Regions from separate parts of the Methylorubrum sp. GM97 genome, predicted to be linked through region 1. Evidence: riboswitches for the same ligand, from Rfam matches in the RefSeq annotation. Region 1 holds a riboswitch; each other region holds the start of a gene.
The links. Region 1 has a riboswitch for cobalamin ahead of MSPGM_RS22450 (TonB-dependent receptor). Riboswitches for the same ligand answer to the same signal wherever they lie in the genome.

Region 1 (5,178 bases):
GCGATCAGGTGGAACGGTCTCAGGGGATCATAGCGCGCGGTGACCGACCACTGATCGCGCGTGACCTCGCCGACGATGGACGGCCGCACGGCACGCGGATCCTTGGCAGCAACTGCGAGTGCCTGTTCCCCGCCGACGTTGTCGATGAGGCGCCCGTTCTGTGCGGATACGATGGTTCGCGCCCCGTTCCAGGCTGTGACTCGGTAGACGGGCTCCGTGCCGAGCATCTGGAGGCGAAGATCTTGGGGAAACCGAGACTGACTTGCCGCGGTCAGAGCATCGGATGGACTGATTTGAACCCCATCCCAGCGCAGAGGCTGGAGCCCGGCACGACGCTCCGCATCGCTCAGCGCAGGGAAGCCGACATACATCATTACGACGCCGGACACGAACCAGATCGCGAAGAGTAGGCAGGTCACGATTCCAAGCCAGCGGTGGCCGAGATACAGCCACCGCTTCAGGATCTTCAGGGGCCTGGCCACGGCTCAAAACGCGATGTTGTAGGCCACCTCGACCGAGCGCGGCCGCCCCAGCAGCCACGTGTTGGCGCTGCCGGTCACGGGGTAGATCTCATCAAGCAGGTTGTAGACTCGCACGCTGAAGCGGGAGTTGTCGGTCACGCGATAATCGACGCTACCGTTTACCACCTCATAGGAGGGTCGACGCACCGTGTTGGCAAAGTCGCTGAAGGTCTCCCCCACGAACTGCACACCCACCCGGGCCTCCCAATGCGGCGCAAAGGCCCAGGACAGCCACAGGTTGGCCACCCGCTCAGGCACCGAGATTGGCTGGTTGCCGGCGTAGTTGACGGCCACGCCACCTGCGGATTGCTGGAAGTTGTCGTACTGGGCGTGCAGCAGCGCTAAGTTCCCCTCGATGCGCCAGTTCTCCCAGAGACCGAGCGAGGCGAACGCCTCGACGCCGTGCGAGGATTGGCTGCCGACCTGGATCGATACGGTCGGCCGCAGCGGGTCGACCGTCAGCAGGTTGTCCTTCGTGATCCGGTAGCCGGCGAGTGTGAACTCTCCGCGCCCGCCCCAGAACATCTGCTTGTATCCGACCTCGATCTGTTCACCGGTCGAGAGTTCGAAATCCTTCTGCGCGAGCGAGAGGGTAATCAGCGAGTTCACCGGGTCGACGGCCGTGGCGTAGCTTACATACAGCGAGCTATCTGGGGTCGGATTGTAAACCGCCCCGAAGCGGTAGCTGACGGCACTGAAGTCCTTCGTGAACCCGGAGAAGGGCGCTCGCAAGGTCTGCTGTCGGACCGTCGGTGCATCGTAACGCACGCCAGCGATCAGAGAGAGCTCATCGGTGAGGACGAGGCGGTTCTCAGCGAAGAACGAGTACTGGTCGGACGATGTCGCATAGCCTGGCGTCGTGGCGTCGAAGCTGGAGAAGAGGCCGGGGCTGAAGATAAACGGATTGACGCTGCTCTCGCCGCGATAAGGCGAGTTGTTGGTGTGTCGGAACGTGATGTGGTTGACGTCGAAGCCCGCCACGAACTCGTTGCGGAAGCCGAAGAACGAGCCGCGGAAGGCGGCGTCGAATCGGTTCCCAATCTGCTCCTGGTCGTGAAAAATTTCGATTGGCGAGGTGCGGCGAATGAGGCCCGTCGCCGGCACGAAGGCGTAGCTCTCGACGTTGCGCCAATGCCGGTCTGAGACCAGCCGGTAAGCGGTGTTGCGGATGGTGATGTCCGCGGTTGGGGTCCATTCCGTCCTGAACTGTGTCCAGTTGTCCTGGAACACGATCCTGCTGTCGTCGACGTTGTAGTTCTGGAACCGCAGGCGCGGATCGAGCCGACCACCAGTCAGCGGCGTCCCGAAGTAGCGCAGCGGCGCTTGATAGCCGTAATCGTGTGAGAGGCTGAAGGCGAGATCCGGGGTGGCCTGGTAGAGGATCGAGCCAGACACCGCGAGGTTGGCAAAATCCCCGTTCTGCCTAAGCCACCCGTTGGCCTGGTTGCCGCTGACGTTGAGGCGGTAGAAGACGTTCTCGCCGATCGGACCACCGCTATCGAAGGCCAGACGTTTCACACCGTCCGAGCCCAACGCGGCGCGCGCGGCATTGATCGGCACAGCGACGGGCTTTTTGGGAACCACGTTGATCACGCCACCGATCGCTCCATCCCCGTACAGGACGGAAGCAGGCCCGCGCAGCACCTCGATGCGATCAACGTTCCAGGTGTCGAACGGGTAGGTGATCGTGCCGGCGCCGACATACAGCCTAGTCCCGTCGTAGAGCTGCATCACCGAGTTTACGCCCGAGAAGCCGCGGGAGGTGTACGACTGGAAGCCGTTGCCCGGCGCGCCGATCGTCGTGATGCCGGCCGCGTTCTGGGTGACCGCCTCTTGGACGGTCTCCTGCCCCCGTTCGCGGATCTTCTGACCTGGGATGACCTCGATGCTGGCTGGCGTTTGCAGCGGCGACAGGTCGAGACGGCTGCCGCTCCGGTTTGGCGTTGCGAGGTTCAGTCCTGTGGCCGCCGCAGTGTAGGGGGTCGACGCAAGGAGGCGCGTGCCCGACCCTGCACCGGTGACAGTTAGCTCTTCCAGCGTGACTGCATGTCCGTTGTCCGCAGCCTCCCCACGCTCCTGAGCGGCAAGAGGATACGAGGCCAGAACAAGGGTGCTCGTGGACACTAGCAGAGCAGTGGCCGAACGTGAGCGCTCGATTGACGAGCGCGTGCGTCGGAAAGCAATGAACATGGAGCCTCGGGCAACGGCAGTGGCACGTCACCGCGAACGAGGCCTCAGCTCACCGCCTCCTCGCAGGAAGGCAGCGCTTCGACACCCGCCAGGACACCCCGCCCGACGCGTTTCGCGTGTGACCACGACTGACGGCAGGTCTCCTGGCTCGCGGGTCGCTGCCCTCTCACCGTCTTCCCGGGCGAGGCTGCCCAGTGACATGGTGGCGGAAGGCTCGCCGCTTACAGTTGCGGGGGCAGCCGCGGCATCGGGTTACCCCTCACCGCGTTCCCTTTTGATCCCCGAGGGGAACCGTCACGCGCATGGTAACGCCATCGTCAGCGCAATCCGTCGCTTTGGAGCAACACCAAACACTAAACCCTTTTTTGTGCCCAACCATAGGGAACGGTTCGACCGGGTCCCCTGCGGAGATCCTCGAACGTCTACTTTTACCTTGATAGCGGCCTTGCTCTCAGACGGCTTCGTAGGGCTGCTTGGGGTCGAGAGCGGCCATACCGGCCTAACGAGTTGAATGTCGGCTGCTGGCGCACAGCAGCGGTCAAGCCTCCGCCTGCTCAACTGCCGTTTCTCATCCCGAGCCGCCCTCTCGTTGCGCGATCAGACATGCGAGAAAAATGACCGTTTTTTAGCCGCTTAGATGTGTGCAGAAACCGACTAAGAGAAATCAGATTCCAAGGAGCGGGACCGTTAGGTGGTTATAAGGGATCTGCTGCGCGCCGGTCAGAGCTCGGGAGCGTCGTCTGCTGACCACGAGTCTTGGCCCTAGTGCGGGTAGCGGCGGGCCAGATCGGCGAGCTGCCGAACCTCTTCCAGCAACTGCTGCAGCACCGCCCCAACGTGTCGGCCCCGCCCACCGAGTTGCTCCAATGCCGACGGTAGGCCAGCAATCTCGCGCTCCAGGTTGTCGTGCAGGGTCAGGAGCGCGTCGCTGTTGGCTTGGATGTGCGGGACCCGTGAGCCGAGATCCACCCCTGCCGCATGCGCCTCGGTCAGCTCGGTGACGATGCGGCTGACCTGCGGTGTCGCGAGACGCATGGTCGGCAGGACGTGGATCTCGGCGTCGCTCATCAGGCGGCCCGCACCGTGTTGAGGAAGCGCGCGACCTCTGCACCGAGATGCTCGGACTGGCGCGAAAGCTCGGAGGCCGCTGACAGCACCTGGCTGGCGGCGGCCCCTGTCTCCTCGGAGGCCTGTGCAACGCCTGCGATGTTGCTCGTCACCTCGCCCGTGCCGGTGGCGGCCTGCGAGACATTGCGCACGATCTCATGTGTGGCCGCACCCTGCTCCTCGACAGCGGCGGCGATCGTCGCCGTTACCGCGTTGATCTCGCGGATCCGGCTCGTGATCGTCCCGATCGCCGTCACAGCCTGACCCGTCGCACCCTGGATCTGCGCGATCTGCCCCGAGATCTCGTCGGTGGCCCGCGCGGTCTGGGCCGCGAGTTCCTTGACCTCGCTCGCCACGACCGCGAAGCCGCGACCGGCCTCACCGGCGCGTGCCGCCTCGATCGTGGCATTGAGCGCCAGCAGGTTCGTCTGTCCGGCGATGTTCGAGATCAGGCTCACGACATCGCCGATCCGGGTTGCGGCTTGGCTCAGTTCGCCGACGAGATGGGCTGTCTGGTCCGCTTCGCCCGCGGCGGTCTGCGCGAGGTTGGCCGAACCGCAGACCTGGCGTCCAATCTCCTGGACGGAGGCGCCGAGCTCCTCAGCGGCGGCGGCGACGGTGCTGACGTTGGAGGCGGCCTCTTCAGCAGCCGCCGCGACGGTGGTGGACTGGCTCGCGGTCTCGGTCGCGGTGGCGGTCATCGTGCTGGCCGTCGCCTGCAGCTCGGTGGCGGACGACGAGACCATGCCGACAATGCCGCCGACAGCACGCTCGAAGCCATCAGCCAGCTCCAGCATCGTGCGCTTGCGCTCGACGGCGGCAGCCTCATCGGCGATGCGCTTGACCTCGGCCTGCTCGGCCGCCTTCTGCGCAACCATGGCCTTGATGCCTTCCACGGCCTTGCCGATGGCGCCGATCTCGTCGCCGCGGCGGGCCTCTGCGATCTCGGCATCGATGTCGCCCTTGGCCATACGCTGGAGGACGTCGACGAGACGGCCCATCGGCCGGACGGCGCCCCACACAGCGATGGCGCCGAGCAGGCCGAACGCCGTCAGCAGGCCCGCCACGGCAAGGCTGGTGAGAGTGACGGAGGCCGCCCCGGCGATCTCCGCCGCCTGCGCCTTTGCTGCTTCAAGGTCGCGCAGATTGGCCTCGACGCGCTTCACAACGGACTCGACGACCTTCCGGCGCGCCGGACGAACCTCGGTGTTGGACACCTTGGAAGCCTCGGCGTTGTTGTTCTTGAGGCCGAGCGAGATCGACCGCTCCGCGGCAGCAAAGAACGCGTTCAATTCCTCCTTGATGCCGAGATTCGTCGTACGGCGAACGTCTGTGTCAGCGAGCCCGATGAGGCGATCGA
Region 2 (5,178 bases), 2.2 Mb from region 1:
GATGCCGACGGGGATCGCGACCGATTCGAAATCGTCGTGGTCGTGATCCTCGCCCTCGCCGTGATGCGAGGGGCGCGCGTCGAGGTCGTCCTCGGCCGCCGCCGCGATGCCGAGCAGCACACGCGGGTCGAGCCGGCCGTGCTCGGTCTCGACGATCTCGACCGCGCGGGGCAGGTGCGCCTGGATGTCGGCGCGGACCTTGTCGCGGCCCGCCGCGTCCAGCAGGTCGGCCTTGTTGAGCACCACGAGGTCGGCGCAGAGGATCTGGTCCTCGAACACTTCCTCCAGCGGGTTGTCGTGATCGACCGATTGGTCCGCCGCGCGCTGGTTGGCGAGGGCGTCGGGGTCCTCGGCGAACATCCCCGCGGCGACCGCCGGGCCGTCCACCACGGCGACGACACCGTCCACGGTGACCCGCGAGCGGATCGCCGGCCACTGGAAGGCCTGGACCAGGGGCTTGGGCAGGGCGAGGCCGGAGGTCTCGATCAGGATGTGCTCCGGCGGCTCGGGCCGGTCGAGAAGCTTGGTCAGCGCCGGGACGAAGTCGTCGGCCACGGTGCAGCAGATGCAGCCGTTGGGCAGCTCCACCACCGAATCCTCGTTGCAGCCCTCGATGCCGCAGGCGGCGAGGAACGAGCCGTCGAAGCCGAGATCGCCGAACTCGTTGACGATGATGGCGAGCCGGCGCCCGCGGGCGTTCTCGACGGTGTGGCGCACGAGCGTCGTCTTGCCGGCCCCGAGGAAGCCGGTGACGATGGTGCAGGGGATCTTTTCCACGAGGCTCATGGGTCAGGGCGTCCGGTTCGGGGCCGCCTTGAGCGGCGGGATGCGGGCGACGACGCCCTTGCGAAACGCCTCCGGGCGCTCGCGCCAGGGCACGACGCCGTCGGGGGTCTCGAGGTAGCGGCGCAGGCCCGCCAGGAGGGTGCGGGCGGAGGTGTCGGGGTCTTCGAGCGCGTCGAAGTCGCCGTAGACGTAGGTCCAGCGGTCGGGCGAGACGACCGCGACGGTGCAGGGCCGCTTGCAGACCGAGAGGCACTCGGCGCCCTCGATCGTCAGGCCCGGCACGGGCTCGCGAGCGGCCTCCGCCAACAGCGCGGCCAGCAGCTTGGCCCCGGCGCGCGGCTCGGAGGCATCGCCTGCCGCGCGGCAGGTGGTGCAGACCGACAGGATGGCGGTATCGGGATCAGGCATTCGCACGGGCACCCGCCTCGCGGCCGAACAGGCCCCAGGCCCAGCCATAGGCGAGCCCGATCACCGCCCAGAACACGAAGCCGATGGCGAGCGCGCGCGCGGCGAACTGCGCGGCCGTGGCCGGCGGCACCTGCGAGGAGACGGTGTCGATCGATTGCGGCGCGCCCGCGAGATGCGGCGCGACGATGAGGACGAGGCCACCGAGGATCGTCAGCGGCACCCGCCGCACGGCGATCAGGTAGAGGCCGAGCCCGGTCGCCACCACCGTCATCAGCCACCACGACTGGCGCAGCACAAGCGGCGCTGCACCCATGCCCGGCAGCTCCGGCGGCAGGCCGATGGCGGGGGCGAGGACCACCGCGAGGAAGCCGGCGATACCAACGACGAGTCCGCCCTGCGGGGTCGGCTCACGGCGAAGTGCCAGCATCACCGCCGCGAGCAGCAGCGCGTAGCCGACGCCGCCGACCAGCGTGGCGAGACCGGTGAAGGCCATCCGCTGAAGGCCCGGTGCAGGCTGCCACGCGTCGGCCTTGCCGTGGTCGTGTCCGCCCTCGCCATGCGCATGCGCGTGGGCCGGGACGATCAGGGCGGCGAAAGAGGTCTCATCGCGCGAGGGCGCGAGGGCGGCATGCGCGCCCTCGCCTTCATAGGTCTCCGCCTGGAGGATCAGCGGAGAGGTCAGCGCGAGCTGCAGGCCCGTCGCGACGACGGACGCGAGGAAGCCGGCGACGAGCGCCGCCGACAGCAACCGGATGATCATGGGACTGCTTGAAGCCGCTGGATGCGCGGATCAGTGGCAGGGGAAGTTCTGCGCGTGGCGGAAATCGTGCGCCGCGTTGTGCAGGACGCTCGCCGGAGCAAAGCCCGCCACGAAGACGAGACCAAGGCCGAGGAAGGCGGCGACGAGGAGCGCGCGGGCGCCCTCGGCCGAACGGGTGGTGGCGGCCTGGGTCTGAAGGGTCGCAGTCGTCATCGGGTCACGAGCTCCGGCCGCCCCACCGGCGGCGTTCGAGAACAAAACTTCGCTGGACGGCAGGTCTCCTGGCTCGCGGCTGGTATCGTGCCTGCCGCCTTCCCGGATCACCCGGTGGCTCGTGGCAGGAACTCGCCGCTTACAGTTGCGGGGGCAGCCGCGGAATTGAGGCTTCTGGAAAACCTCTCACCGCATTCCCTTTTCACCCCGTTGCCGGGGCACCGTCACGGAGCGGTCATAGCCTGATGCGGACGGACGCACAACGTGTCCCGCACCGGCCGCAATCACCGCAGCGCCCAGAGGAAGGCCGCCACCGCCGCCAGACCGAGCCCGCTGCGGACTGCGTGCAGGCGGATCCAGCGTTGCATCAGCGGCGCCACGACCGGATCGGTACTCGATGCAGCGAGCAGGGCACGGTTGGTCGGCATGATCGCCAACAGCGTGTAGGGCCAGTTGGCGAGCGCGAGCGCCGCCCCGAGCCCCCATCGCGGATCGCCGGTACGCGCCCAGGCGAGCAGACCGAGGGCGGTGGCGGCCAGCGCCAATCCGCCCTGCATCCGGGTCGCGCGGCGATAGCTCGGGCGCCATTGCTGCAATTGGGAAGCCGGGTCGAGGACCAGCCGGGCCGGATGCTCCACGAAGCCGACATAGAGCGCAGCGCCGGCAAAGGCCGCTGCCGCGACGAGGGCGAGTTCACCGATCAGCATCGTGGTCTCCCGGTTGTTCGCCGCTCCGGCGTTCGCCGGCCCGCTCGCCGATGGTCCGCACGAGGGTGCGGGCCGCCTCGAGCGCCGCCGGGTCGAGATCGCGGGCGAGTGCGGCCGCCCAGGGCGCCTGCCGCACCGCCGCCGCCGCGTAGGCATCCCGGCCCGCGGGCGTGAGGAGAACGAGGCGGGCGCGCAGGTGGTGGGGATTGTCCGCGAAGGTCACGAGGCCCGCTTTCGCCAGCTCATTGACCGTCCGCTGCACGCCCTGGCGCGTCATGCCCATGTCGCGGGCGATGCGGGCGACCGGCAGCGGCTGCGCGGCGAGCGCGACGGCGCCCAGAACCTGCCAGCGGGCGCTGGTGAGGCCGAGATCCCCCACCAGCCGGTCGCCGGCGGCCAGCAGCGCGCCGCTGGACCGGAAGATCTCCAGCACCAGAGCCGTCGCGGCGTCCGCGGCCTCATGATCCGACCGTTTCATGACAATATGCTGCCCATTTGACAACAGATTGTCAACAGACTGGCTTTGACGCGCTGGCGGTGCGTGAGGCAAAGGGTGCGGATGCTTCAGGCCTCCCCTCGGATGACCCTGGTGCTCGGCGGTGCGCGCTCGGGCAAGAGCGCCTATGCCGAGCGGCTGATCGAGGCCTGTCCCGCCCCCTGGCTCTACATCGCCACGGCGCAAGCCTGGGACGAGGAGATGCGGGTCCGCATCGACGAGCACCGGGCGCGGCGCTCCGACTCCTGGCACACCCTCGACGTGCCGATGGCGCTGCCGGAGGCGGTGGCCGCTGCGACCGGGCCGGTGCTGATCGATTGCCTCACGCTCTGGCTCACCAACCTGCTGCTGGCCGAGGCCGATCTCGATGCGGCGACCGAGGCCCTGGCACGGGCCTGCGCCGCGGCGCCGGGTCCGCTGGTGCTCGTCGCCAACGAAGTCGGCCTCGGCATCGTGCCGGACAACGCCCTCGCCCGCCGCTTCCGCGATGCGGCCGGGCGGCTGCACCAGCGGCTGGCGCGCGAGGCCGACCGGGTCGTGCTCACCGTCGCCGGGCTGCCGCTGACGGTCAAACCCTCACGCGAGAATCCCTGATGACCGAAGACGACACGCGCCACCGCGAAAAGATGGCCAAGCGCAAGGCGGTGCAGGACGCCGAGGTCGCCTCGAAGAAGATCGAGAAGGGCCTGCTCATCGTCCATACCGGCCCCGGCAAGGGCAAGACCACGGCCGCCCTCGGCCTCGTGCTGCGCATGCTCGGGCGGGGTCACCGGGTCGGCGTGGTGCAGTTCATCAAGGGCGCCTGGGACACGGGCGAGGCCCGTGCGCTCAAAAGCTTCGGCGACCAGATCGTCTGGCAGGCACTCGGCGAGGGCTTCACCTGGGAGACGCAGGACAAGGCCCGCGACATCGCCGCCTGCCATAACGCCTGGGACACGGCCAAGACGCTGATGGCGGACGAGAGCATCCGCCTGCTCGTCCTCGACGAGCTGAACATCGCCCTGCGCTACGATTACCTCGACCTCGACGCGGTGCTTGCCGACCTCGCCGCCCGGCGCCCCGACCTCCACGTCGTCGTGACCGGCCGCAACGCCAAGCCGGCGCTGATCGAGGCCGCCGACCTCGTCACCGAGATGGGCAGCGTGAAGCACCATTTCTCCGCCGGGGTGAAGGCGCAGGAGGGGATCGAGTTCTGACGCCCGGCCCAAGGGCCAGGGACCGGGACGCCGCTTCCGGTCGCCGGCGCCCTCCCCCGGACTGAGGGCGTCCGAAGTTCGGGCACGACGCGCGTCGATGTCCGCCAAGTCCGATCTGGCCAAGTCCGATCTGGCCAAGTCCGATCTGGCCAAGTCCGATGTGGGCCCGCGTCACGAAATGCCGGATTCCTGGCCGTTTCGGCACCGGGCTCGAGGGCGCAGCGGGCGTATCCTGAGAGACCCGCCCATTCGGCACGATCGATGCCGGCGCGGCGATATTGAATTATATTATCACAAAATCAAACCGAAGCCTAGAAATTCAGCACTCATCTGCCTTTCACTGCCGAAGCATCAGGTGAGAATCCTACAAGGCAGGCCGAGTGTCAGGCCTATCCTGCTATAACAATTGATCACCTGCCTTGCGCCGCGCATGCAGCCCCGGCCTTCGCCCGGCCGGGCTCATCCTGCCCGTGGACGATGGATCATTGATCGCGTGCGTCTCGCCGGAGAATCGCGTGCGGGCCGCGGCCGGACGGGCCGTGATCGCCCGTCCTCCTCGGCACGTCGGTCGCGAGAGCAAGAAAGGGCACGGCTCCATGGAGCGCAGGGACA
Region 3 (5,178 bases), 2.4 Mb from region 1:
CTCGAAGAGGGCCAAGCCGGAAACCTCACAGCCGACGACGATGACGCCGTGGCGCAGCCCGGGACCGCTCAGGTCCCGACCACGGATGACCCTGAACCGCCGGCTGTATTCGTTGTCCCCCCAAACCATCCACACGACGTCGGCCGATCCCAGCATCTCCCATAAGGCTACGTTTGCGGCATCCCTCTTCTTCCGTAAGCGTGCGCCCATCCGCTCGACCCGCCGCTCCCATTCCATGCCGACCTCCCGAGAATTCGGCCGAACCTGGACCTCGCCCGTTAAGTTTGCCCCTCCTCCAACCGCCATGAGCCGCGAACCGCACTCCCGGGCGTTCCGCACGTCTGCGGTTCCCGCTTGAGGCGCCGCCGCACGAGCGGCTCGCCGTCGTGGCTGTGGATTGCCGTGGATAAGGCGTCGCGAGCCTTGCAAACGTTCCTCGGCGCAGGCGCCGTATCGGCCCTACGGCGTGCGGCGCCGGAACACGGGGTGCGACATGCGTTGGATCGATCTTGCCGCGCTTGCCGCCGTGGCGCTCGGCTCCGGCCATGCCTGGGCGGCCGGGGACTTCCCGCTTGCGTCCTGCAAGGGGTGGAACGGCACGGTGGTCGAGCGCGACGGCATCGACACGGCTCGGGCCACCGCTCAGGGCATCGTCACGAAGGCCGACCTTCAGGAATACTGCGAGCGCGACCCAGGTGGCGAAACCAAGCAGTACGGCGGCAAGCTCACGACGGCCCAGTGTGTCGCGAAGTACCTGCGCAGCGAAGGCCGGGCCACGATGACAGCCGAGGCGAACTGCCGGTCCGGGACGGTGAGCTATCGCTACGGCGACCGCCAGGGCGGCAAGGCCCGCTTTCCGCTTGGACCCGATGCCGACACATCATGCGCCTCGGGCATGCCGCCCTTGGTGGAGCAGTTCAAGTTGCTGTGTCCGGCGGCGGCCAAGCGGCTGAAGGTCGAGTAGCCGCCCATATTCGAGCGGATCACAGGCATGGGCCGGAGGCGGCGAGTTCGCTCTGGGAAGGGTGGCCCGGTGAATTGACAACCTGTGGCCAAGCCGAATAGCCAAGCCGCGACGGTTCCCTTCGGGGATCAAAAGGGAACGCGGTGAGGGGTTCGCTCCGATGCCGCGGCTGCCCCCGCAACTGTAAGCGGTGAGCTCTCCACCACCACGTCACTGGGCAGCCTCGCCCGGGAAGACGGTGAGAGGGCGGTGACCCGCGAGCCAGGAGACCTGCCGTCAGCCGTGGTCACACGCGAAACACGCTGGGCGGGGTGCCTCGGCGGGTGTCGAAGCGTCACCCCCGCGGGGGATCGCCTAGACCTCGTTCGCGGTGACGTGCCACTGCCGTCGCTCGAGGTCAGCCTCCTGTGCTCAGCCCGAAATCGCCGCTCCGGCTCTGCCTATCCGCCACCACCGTCGCGCTTGCCATTGCCAGCGGCGACCCGGCCTGGGGCCAGGGCACGCGTAGGGAATCGTCCGACACTTCCGTGGTGCTCGACCCGATCTCCGTCGAGGGCACCTTCACCGCTACGCCGACCTATCGGGTGGAGGAGCTCTACAGCGGCACCAAGACAGTGACGCCGCGGCGCGACGTGCCGCAGCAGGTCGACGTCGTGCCCCGAGAGGTTCTGCGCGACACCGCCGCCACCCGCGTGGAGCGCGCCCTCGACTACGTGCCCGCGGTCGGCAAGCAGAACGACTTCGGCGCCCAGAACCTCGCGCTCTTTTCCGTGCGTGGCTTCGCCACACAGGACATCTTCCAGAACGGGTTCAACATCGCCCGCGGCTACAACGGCGCGCCCGACACGCAGAACGTCCAGTCCATCGAGGTGCTGAAAGGCCCGGCAGGTGCCCTCTACGGCCGCAGCGACCCGGGCGGCACCGTCAACATCCTCACCAAGCAGCCCGTCGCGTTGCCCTTCGTCGAGATGGGCACCCTGTTCGGCAGCTTCGGCACGGCGCGCACCACGGTCGATGCCGGTGGCGCGCTGAGCGAGGACGGCACGGTCCTCTACCGCTTCAACGGCGCGCTTGCCCGCCAGGACAGTTTTCGCGATTTCGTCGACGGCGACCGCGTCCTCGCGGCCCCCGTCGTGAGCTGGCAGATCAGCCCCGACACCAAGCTCACCGTCGAGACGCAGTACCTGCGTAACCGCCAGACCTTCGACCGCGGGACGGTCGCGGTGAACAACCGTCTCGGCCTGGTCCCGCGCTCCCGCTTCTTCGGCGAGCCGGGCGACAACTCCGTGTCGGAGAGCGGGATCGTGCAGGTGCGCCTGGAGCACGCCTTCAGCACCGATTGGCAGCTTCGGGTCGCCGGCCACTTCAACACCGGCAGCCTGACCGGCCTGCAGACGGGCGCCACCGGCCTGCTAGACGATGGGCGGACCCTGCTCCGCGAGTTCCGCCGCCACGACTTCACATGGGGCGTGGCCATCGGACAGGCCGAGCTTGTCGGGCGCTTCGACACCGGCCCGTTCGCCCACACCCTGCTGCTAGGCCTGGAGCACGAGCGCTACAACAGCACCGAGAACCTGCAGCGCTCGACTCCGCGCCTGGACTCGTTCGCGCTCGACCTGTTCAACCCGGTCTACGGCCAGCCCAAGCCGCCCTTCACGCGCCGCTACAGCGCCAGCGAGAACGTCGGCAACACGGCAGTCTACCTGCAGGACCAGATCGCGCTGAGCCCCGAGTGGAAGCTGCTGATCGGCAACCGAACAGACTTCTACAACCAGACCTTCCGGGACAAGGTCGCGAACGAGCGCACCGAACAGGACCGCACCGGCTTCTCGCCCCGCGCCGGGCTCGTCTACCAGCCGCTCTCCTTCCTCTCGCTTTACGGAAACGTCGCCGCCTCGTTCCGGCCGAACACCGGCTTCGACAGCGCGACGCGCCCCTTCGCCCCGGAGACGGGCTTCGCCTACGAGGTCGGGACCAAGCTAGACCTGTTCGACGGCTTGAGCGTCACGGCGGCCGCCTTCCACATCGAGAAGCAGAACGTGCTGACCACCGACCCAGCGGACTTCTTTTTCCAGATCGCCGCCGGCGCTGTGCGCAGCCAGGGATTCGACCTGAGCGTCGTTGGTCAGGTGACGCCGGAGTTCCGCGTCATAGGCGGCTACGCCTTCATCGATGCCCAGGTCACGCGCGACGAGGTCCTGCGGGTCGGCTCGCCGCTCCTAAACATCCCACGCCATTCGGGCAGCCTGCTCGGCGTCTACGAGGTTCAGGCGGGCGACTGGAAGGGCTTCGGGTTCGGCGGCGGGCTTCGGGCCGTCGGCTCGCGCCTCGGCGACAGCGGCAACGAGCGGTTCCGCCTTCCGGGCTACGTCCTGACGGACGCGCTGGCCTACTACCGCTACGAGAACCTACGCTTCGGGATCAACGTCGACAACATTTTCGACGAGACCTACTATGAGCGCTCCTACAACAGCTTCTGGGTCGGTGTCGGCGAGCCGCGTCGGGTCACCGTCAGCATGACGGCGCGCTTCTGATGGGCGTGCACCCGGGAACGCTTGGGGTGTCAACGGAGGCATCGGCCGCGACCGGACGCATCGCCTCAATCGACGCTCTGCGTGGGCTGGTGATGGTGCTGATGCTCCTCGACCACCTGCGCGAGACCTGGTTCCTGCACGTGCCGGTCGCCGATCCGGTCGACGCGAGGACCGCCCTGCCGGCCTTGTTTCTGGCCCGCCTCGCGGTCAGCCTATGCGCGCCGATCTTCGTCGTGCTGACGGGCGTGGCCGCGTACCTGTTCGCCACCCGGCACACGCTGGCGGAGACGCGGGCCTACCTGGTGAAGCGCGGCCTCGTGCTGATGGCCTTCGAGGTGTTCTACCTCTCCGAACTGTACTGGGGCGTGGCCAGTCCGACGCTCTGGCTCCAGGTGATCTGGTGCATCGGCGTGTGCATGATCGTCTTGGCGGCACTGGTCGGCCTGCCACGCTCGGTTCTCCTAGGGGTCGGGCTGCTGATCGTGTGCGGTCACAACTTCCTCGACCCAATCCAGCTCCGGCCCGACCAGCCGCTGTTTCCAGTCTGGGCCATGCTGCACCAGCGCGACGTCATCGCGCTTCCCCTCGGGCTGGTCGCCAAGACAACCTATCCGGTATTGCCGTGGATCGGCGTCATCGTGCTCGGCTACGCCATCGGCCCGTGGTTCCTGCCCGGCCTCGCCACGCGCACGCGGGAGCGCCGCTTCGCGGCTATCGGCTGCGCGATGCTGGCCGCCTTCGTGCTACTTCGCCTAGCCAACGGCTACGGCGACAAGCCCTGGTTCGTCGTGGACGACAGCGCCCTGCGGACCGCAATGAGCTTCCTCGCGCTGACGAAATACCCGCCCTCGCTCCTGTTCCTGCTGCTGACGCTCGGGACCGGGGCGCTGCTGCTCGTGGCGTTGGAGCGGATCGGCGAGCGCCCGCTCGTCGCGGCGCTGGCGGTGTTCGGCGGCGCGCCGATGTTCTTTTACCTGCTCCACCTCACGGTTCTGAGGCTGCTGTACCATGGCGCGTTCGCAACCTGGGGCGCGACCCAGGGCACCGTGTTCGGCGTAGGCGATTACGGGTGGGTTCTCGTTTGGTACATCGGGCTGATCGTGCCCCTCTACCTGCCTACGGCCTGGTTCTCACGCTTCAAGGCGTCGAGACGCGACATCGCCTGGCTCAGGTACCTGTAGGCCCCTGATCCAGTCAGCTTGACCGTGCTGGGGCTGCTGTCGAGCCTTTGCCGATACTCGGAAGGTCTGCTTTCTGGCCGCCTGCCAAACAATCATCTGCGACCGGCGTGGGTGGAGAGCAGTCTGGCCGCTTTCGGTGGCGTGTTATGCTAAAGCAGACATAGGTGGCCCTGCCGACTGCAGAAGCACCGCGGTGCGTCTGCGCGAACGGGCTACGAGCCGAAGTCTCCCGGTCATCCAGGATAGCCGTGAGATGCGTAGGGCGAAGGAAATAGCCTGATCTGACGCGTCGCGAGCACGCCTCCGCTCACAGGGAACCGGAAGCGTCCTCGACCACGCCCGGACTCCCCGGGATCAGATATCGATCCGGGCGCCGATCTCGACGGCTCTGTCCGCCGGGATGCGGAAGTAGCGGGACGCGTCCGTGGCCGCGCGAGCCATGGAGATGTAAAGCCGATCCTGCCACACGGGCATGCCGGTCTCGGGAGAGGCTACCAGC
Region 4 (5,178 bases), 1.8 Mb from region 1:
GAAGCGGGTGTAGTTCCGGAACACGACGCAGCCGTTCGAGGCGCCGCTCGGGCCCAGCATGTAGGTATGGGCGAGGATGCCGTCGCGCCCGTGGATGGCGGCCGAGCCGCCGACCGGATTGAGGCGGATCGCCCGCACCCCATGGAACAGCGCCTCGCGCTCCCGCAGGTCGTAGACTCCGGGCGGGGTGGCGCCGCGCATCCGGATATGGACGTGGTCGGGGTTGTCCTGGGCGACGCCGAGGCCGGAATGGGCCTCCAGCACCTCGCCGCTCGGCAGCGTCACGGTGGCGGCGCTGATGTCGTAGACGGCGACCCCCGGCTCGGAGACCGGGCCGGGCACGACGCGGCGCCGCGCGGCCGAATCGACCGCCCCGCTGTCGAGTCCGGCATAGGCCATCGCCTTGTCCGAGGACGGCGTGGGCGTCGAACCCGGCAGATCGAACATCTTCTCGAGGAAGTTGCGGTTGTCGGTCACCGCGGCGCTGAACACGCTGCGGGTCGGCTCGGTGGAGGCGCGCGCCGTGGATGCGGTGGCGATCCGAGGCGTCGCCGCCCGGGCGGTCTGCGTGCGCGGCTCGTAGCGGAATTCGTCGGGCCGCCGCACTGGCAGCGGCACCGTAAGGGCGAGGCGGGCCGTCGGCGCGGCCGGGCGCGGCGTGACGGCGGGCGCGGCGTCGGCGGCCTGTTCCGCGGGGAGGGCGGCCAGGGTCGTGACCGGCTCCGATGGGGCAGGCTGCGACTTGGAAGGCTCCGCCACGGGCGGCGCCCGGAAGGCGGACACCTGCGCGGTCCGCGGGACGAAGCCGCCGGACGCGGTGTCGAGCACGGGAGTGGGGTCGAGCATCCAGGCCAGCGCGCCGGGCGCGGCCTGCACGGTCTCCGCCCCTTCGGCCTCGGCCGAGACCTGCGCGGTTTCCACGGGGGCGGGCGCAGCGCGATCCTGCGGTTGCAGGATCCCGGCGACCGCGAGACCCCCGAGGGCGGTCAGCGCGAGCGCCGCGACAGGCGGGCGGCGCCGACGGCGGATGACGGGCCGGGCGGAGCGACTCTGGACGAGCTCGGCGATGTCCATTGCGGGCGGTACTCGACAACGCGGATCCCACACGGCCTCCCGCCGTCATCCCCGGCTATCTGTGCCAGAATGACAAAACGAGATGGCTTCGCCGATTAGGGAAGGATCAACCTTAAGCCTTCGTCATTCAACGGGATCTTGGTTAATCTTGCCTAAAGCTCGGTCACGTCCTTCGAAAAACGTTCGATGCGGATTCTCAGTGGCTCCGCCGCGCCATGAGGGGGCGGCCTCTCTCCACCGCTGCGGCGCGGTGTGCACTCAATGACGAGGCCAATCGGATGATCGCCATCGTCTCGCGTGCCCGCCTTCAGGCCGCCGCGAGAAGCGCAGCCGCCACGGGGCTTCTCGCCGAGCCCTTGTGCTCTACGGGCCACAGGTTGTGTGATGTTGTTACATTTCATTGGCCGGTCTGTTGACCCTGCGCCGCATCGCAGCGAAATTGCTGCGGCCAAGGTTCCCCCGGACGCATGTCCGAGGGCTAAGAGGGAATTCGGTAAGCCCGTCCGGGCGAGGCCGAAGCTGCCCCCGCAACTGTGAGCGGCGAGCCACCGTCGTCGAAGGTCACTGGTGCCCTGCACCGGGAAGGCCGAGACGGAGGCGCTGACCCGTGAGCCAGGAGACCTGCCTTGGCGCGACGATGTCCCCCGGGCGGGGTGCTCCGGCGGCGTGCCTGATCGGCGAGAGCGTTCCCCTGCGCTCCCGGCGGGGCACCCGCTCGGGCCCGCACCCGAACAGCCAGAGCGCGCCTTGTGACAGTTCGGACGATCCTGAACGCCATCGACGTCCCGGCCCGGCGCCCGCCTTGGGTGCTCGCCGCGCTGCTCTGCGCCGGCCTGCACGGCCCGGAGGCGCGGGCGCAGGAATCGGTCACCCTGGAGGAACTGGCGGTCGAGGGCGAAGGCCGCGGCGTCGGCAACGGCGCATCGGACGGCCGGACCAGCGCCGCCGGCACGATCGGCCTGATCGGGCCGACGCCGGGCTACCGTGCCGACCGCGCGGTGAGCAGCACCAAGACCGACACGCCCCAGCGCGACGTGCCCCAGATCGTCACGGTCGCCCCGCGCGAGGTCATCACGGATCTCGCCGCCACCCGCGTCGATCGCGTCTTCAACTACACGCCGGGCGTGGCGCAGCAGAACAATTTCGGCGGCCTGTCGGTGTTCAGCTACGCCATTCGCGGCGTGACCACGTCCGAGATCTACAAGAACGGCTTTCCGCTCAACCGCGGCACGCCGCCCCCGCCCGACGCCCAGAACGTCGAGCGCGTCGAGGTGCTCAAAGGTCCCGGCGGCGGGCTGTTCGGGCGCAGCGATCCGGGCGGGCTCGTCAACATCATCACCAAGCAGCCGACCGTCGAGCGCTTCGTCGAGATGGGCGGGTTGTGGGACTCGTTCGGGCAGTTCCGCGGCACGGTCGATTCCGGCGGCGCGCTGAACGAGGAGGGCACGCTCGCCTACCGCTTCAATCTCGCCGCCGGCCGCCAGGGCAGCTTTCGCGATTTCGTCGACAGCGACCGGCTGCTCGTGGCGCCCGTCCTGAGCTGGCAGATCACGCCGGACACGCGCATCACCGTCGAGACCGAGTTCCTGCGCAACCGCATCGTCTTCGACCGCGGCGTCATCGCCCTCAACGGGCGGCTCGGGCTCTTGCCGATCTCGCGCTTCCTCGGCGAGCCGGGCCAGAGCACCTATCAGACCAACAACACGATGCAGGTCCGCGTCGATCACCGCTTCAACGCCGATTGGCAGATGCGGCTCGCCACCCACTTCAACACCGGCACGCTGGAGGGTGAATCCGCCGAGATCCGCGCCATCGCCGCCGACAACCGCACCGTCTCGCGCGACCGCAATATCCGCGACTACCGCTGGGACGTGGCGATCGGCCAGGCGGAGGTGGTCGGGCGCTTCGACACCGCCGGGATCGGCCACACCATGCTGCTCGGCTTCGAGCGCGAGAGCACCGACAGCCGAGTCGTCTACAACCGCTCGACGATCCGACCGGGTTCGACCTTCGCCATCGACATCTATGATCCGCGCTACGGCCAGCCGCTGCCGCCGATCGACCGCTTCCGCAACAACCTCGAGCGGATCACCAACACCGCGCTCTATGCGCAGGACCAGATCGTCCTCACGCCCGAATGGAAGGCGCTGCTCGGCGTGCGCTTCGACTTCTTCGAACAGTCGTTCCGCGAGCGCATCCCGCGGTCCCAGGTCGATCAGGCCTACTTTGCCGCGACGCCCCGCGCCGGCCTCGTCTACCAGCCGCTGCCCGAACTCTCCCTCTACGCCAATGTCGGCACGAGTTTCCGCCCCAATATCGGTCCCGATGCTGCCGCCGCCTCCGCCTCCGGGCCGTTCGCGCCGGAAACCGGCATCGGCTACGAGGTCGGGGCCAAGCTCGACCTCTATGGCGGCGCGCTGGCGCTGACCGGCACCGCCTTCCGCATCGACCGGGAGAACGTGCTGACGCCGGAGGCCAACGGCAGCGGTTTCTCGGTGGCGGTCGGCGGGGTGCGCAGCCAAGGCTTCGAGCTGACCGCCGCCGGCCAGATCACGCCGGAGATCAAGCTGCTGGCGGGATACGTCTACGCGGAGGCCGTGGTCACCGAAGATCCGACCTTGCCGGCCGGCACGCCGCTCATCAACGTGCCGCGCCATTCTGGCAGCCTGCTCGCCGTCCACGAGGTGCAGGCCGGCCCGTGGAAGGGGCTCGGGCTCGGCGGCGGCGTGCGCGGCGTCGGCGAGCGCGCGGCGGACGCGGTCAACAGCTTCTCCCTGCCGGCCTATATCGCGGTCGATGCGCTCGCCTATTACCGCTACGAAAACTTCCGCTTCGGGCTGAACATCGAGAACGTGTTCGACACCGAGTATTACGAGAGCTCCCTCAACCGCTTCCGGGTCTATCCCGGCGCCCCCCGGCGCTTCACCGGAACGATGACGGTGCGGTTCTGATGAGCGCCCACCAAGGGGCGGCCATGGATGCGTCCGCACCGGCTCCCATCGCCGCGGGGGTCGCGCCACGCACCCGCATCGGCGCCATCGATGCCCTGCGCGGGCTCGTGATGCTGCTGATGCTGGTCGATCACGCGCGGGAGTTCTTCTACCTGCACGCCCAGGTGAGCGACCCGGTGAACCTCACGGCGACCCCGCCCGGCCTGTTCCTGACGCGGGCCGCCTCGCATTTTTGCGCCCCAGTCTTCCTGCTGCTGACGGGGCTCTCGGCGAGCCTCTACGGGCAGAAGCACGGCAGCCGTGCCGCGACCTCCGCCTTCCTCATCAAGCGCGGACTCTTCCTGGTCGCTCTCGAAGTGACCCTGGTGAACCTCGCCTGGACCCGTGCCCTGCTGCCGCCGATCCTCTACCTGCAGGTCATCTGGGCGATCGGTCTCAGCATGATGGCGCTCGCCGCCCTGCTCTGGCTGCCGCGTCCGGCGCTGATCGGCGTAGGCCTGGCGATCATGCTCGGGCACAACGCGCTCGACGGCCTTGTGCTCACGCCCGATCAGCCGGGCTACGCCCTCTGGGCGGTGCTGCATCAGCGCGGCCTGATCCCGCTGCCCTGGGGCGCGGCGCGCACCTCCTATCCGGTGCTGCCCTGGATCGGCGTGATCGCCGCGGGCTACGCGCTGGGGCCGCTCTACGGCGCGGGCGTCGACCCGGCCGCGCGCCGCCGAGGCCTCGTCGCCCTCGGGCTCGCCAGCCTTGTCGCCTTCCTGATCCTGCGCGGCCTCAACGGCTACGGTGATCCGCATCCGTGGCTGGCGGGCAAGGATTGGGGCGCGGACGCCCTGTCCTTCGTCAACCTCACCAAATATCCGCCCTCGGCCGACTTCCTGCTCGCGACCCTCGGTCCCGGCCTGCTGCTGCTCGCGCTGTTCGAGCGCCTGCCGGAACGGCGTCTAGGCTGGCTTACCGTCTTTGGCGGGGTGCCGCTGTTCTTCTACCTGCTGCACTTATGGGCCCTGCGCCTGACCTATGACGGCCTGGCCGCCTTCGGCCTTGCGGGTCCCTCCGGCCGGATCGAAGTCAGCGCCCCGTTTCAGATCTGGCTGATCGCGGCACTGTTCGCGCTGGCCCTCTACCCGGCCTGCCTCTGGATGGTGCG

Region 2: linked by a shared signal. The riboswitch ahead of MSPGM_RS07065 (CbtB domain-containing protein) and the one ahead of MSPGM_RS22450 (TonB-dependent receptor) in region 1 are both predicted to bind cobalamin.
Region 3: linked by a shared signal. The riboswitch ahead of MSPGM_RS08320 (TonB-dependent siderophore receptor) and the one ahead of MSPGM_RS22450 (TonB-dependent receptor) in region 1 are both predicted to bind cobalamin.
Region 4: linked by a shared signal. The riboswitch ahead of MSPGM_RS05475 (TonB-dependent siderophore receptor) and the one ahead of MSPGM_RS22450 (TonB-dependent receptor) in region 1 are both predicted to bind cobalamin.

What each region holds. Positions count from the first base shown of each region.
Region 1 covers NZ_AP025942.1:4,817,044-4,822,221, forward strand. Annotated here, with positions in the region: gene MSPGM_RS22445 (PepSY domain-containing protein) at 1-482, opposite strand, end outside; gene MSPGM_RS22450 (TonB-dependent receptor) at 486-2,711, opposite strand; cobalamin riboswitch at 2,827-3,022, opposite strand; gene MSPGM_RS22455 (hypothetical protein) at 3,474-3,779, opposite strand; gene MSPGM_RS22460 (methyl-accepting chemotaxis protein) at 3,779-5,178, opposite strand, start outside.
Region 2 covers NZ_AP025942.1:1,506,524-1,511,701, forward strand. Annotated here, with positions in the region: gene cobW (cobalamin biosynthesis protein CobW) at 1-786, opposite strand, end outside; gene MSPGM_RS07055 (DUF1636 family protein) at 790-1,194, opposite strand; gene MSPGM_RS07060 (CbtA family protein) at 1,187-1,954, opposite strand; gene MSPGM_RS07065 (CbtB domain-containing protein) at 1,985-2,167, opposite strand; cobalamin riboswitch at 2,208-2,408, opposite strand; gene MSPGM_RS07070 (DUF1772 domain-containing protein) at 2,452-2,874, opposite strand; gene MSPGM_RS07075 (MarR family winged helix-turn-helix transcriptional regulator) at 2,861-3,352, opposite strand; gene cobU (bifunctional adenosylcobinamide kinase/adenosylcobinamide-phosphate guanylyltransferase) at 3,434-3,964, shown strand; gene cobO (cob(I)yrinic acid a,c-diamide adenosyltransferase) at 3,964-4,566, shown strand; gene fumC (class II fumarate hydratase) at 5,163-5,178, shown strand, end outside.
Region 3 covers NZ_AP025942.1:1,770,473-1,775,650, forward strand. Annotated here, with positions in the region: gene MSPGM_RS08310 (hypothetical protein) at 1-237, opposite strand, end outside; gene MSPGM_RS08315 (hypothetical protein) at 494-964, shown strand; cobalamin riboswitch at 1,060-1,257, shown strand; gene MSPGM_RS08320 (TonB-dependent siderophore receptor) at 1,372-3,498, shown strand; gene MSPGM_RS08325 (DUF1624 domain-containing protein) at 3,525-4,679, shown strand; partial or broken gene MSPGM_RS08330 (potassium transporter Kup) at 5,034-5,178, opposite strand, start outside.
Region 4 covers NZ_AP025942.1:1,155,898-1,161,075, reverse strand. Annotated here, with positions in the region: gene MSPGM_RS05480 (DUF2778 domain-containing protein) at 1-1,074, opposite strand, end outside; cobalamin riboswitch at 1,509-1,718, shown strand; gene MSPGM_RS05475 (TonB-dependent siderophore receptor) at 1,824-4,025, shown strand; gene MSPGM_RS05470 (DUF1624 domain-containing protein) at 4,025-5,178, shown strand, end outside.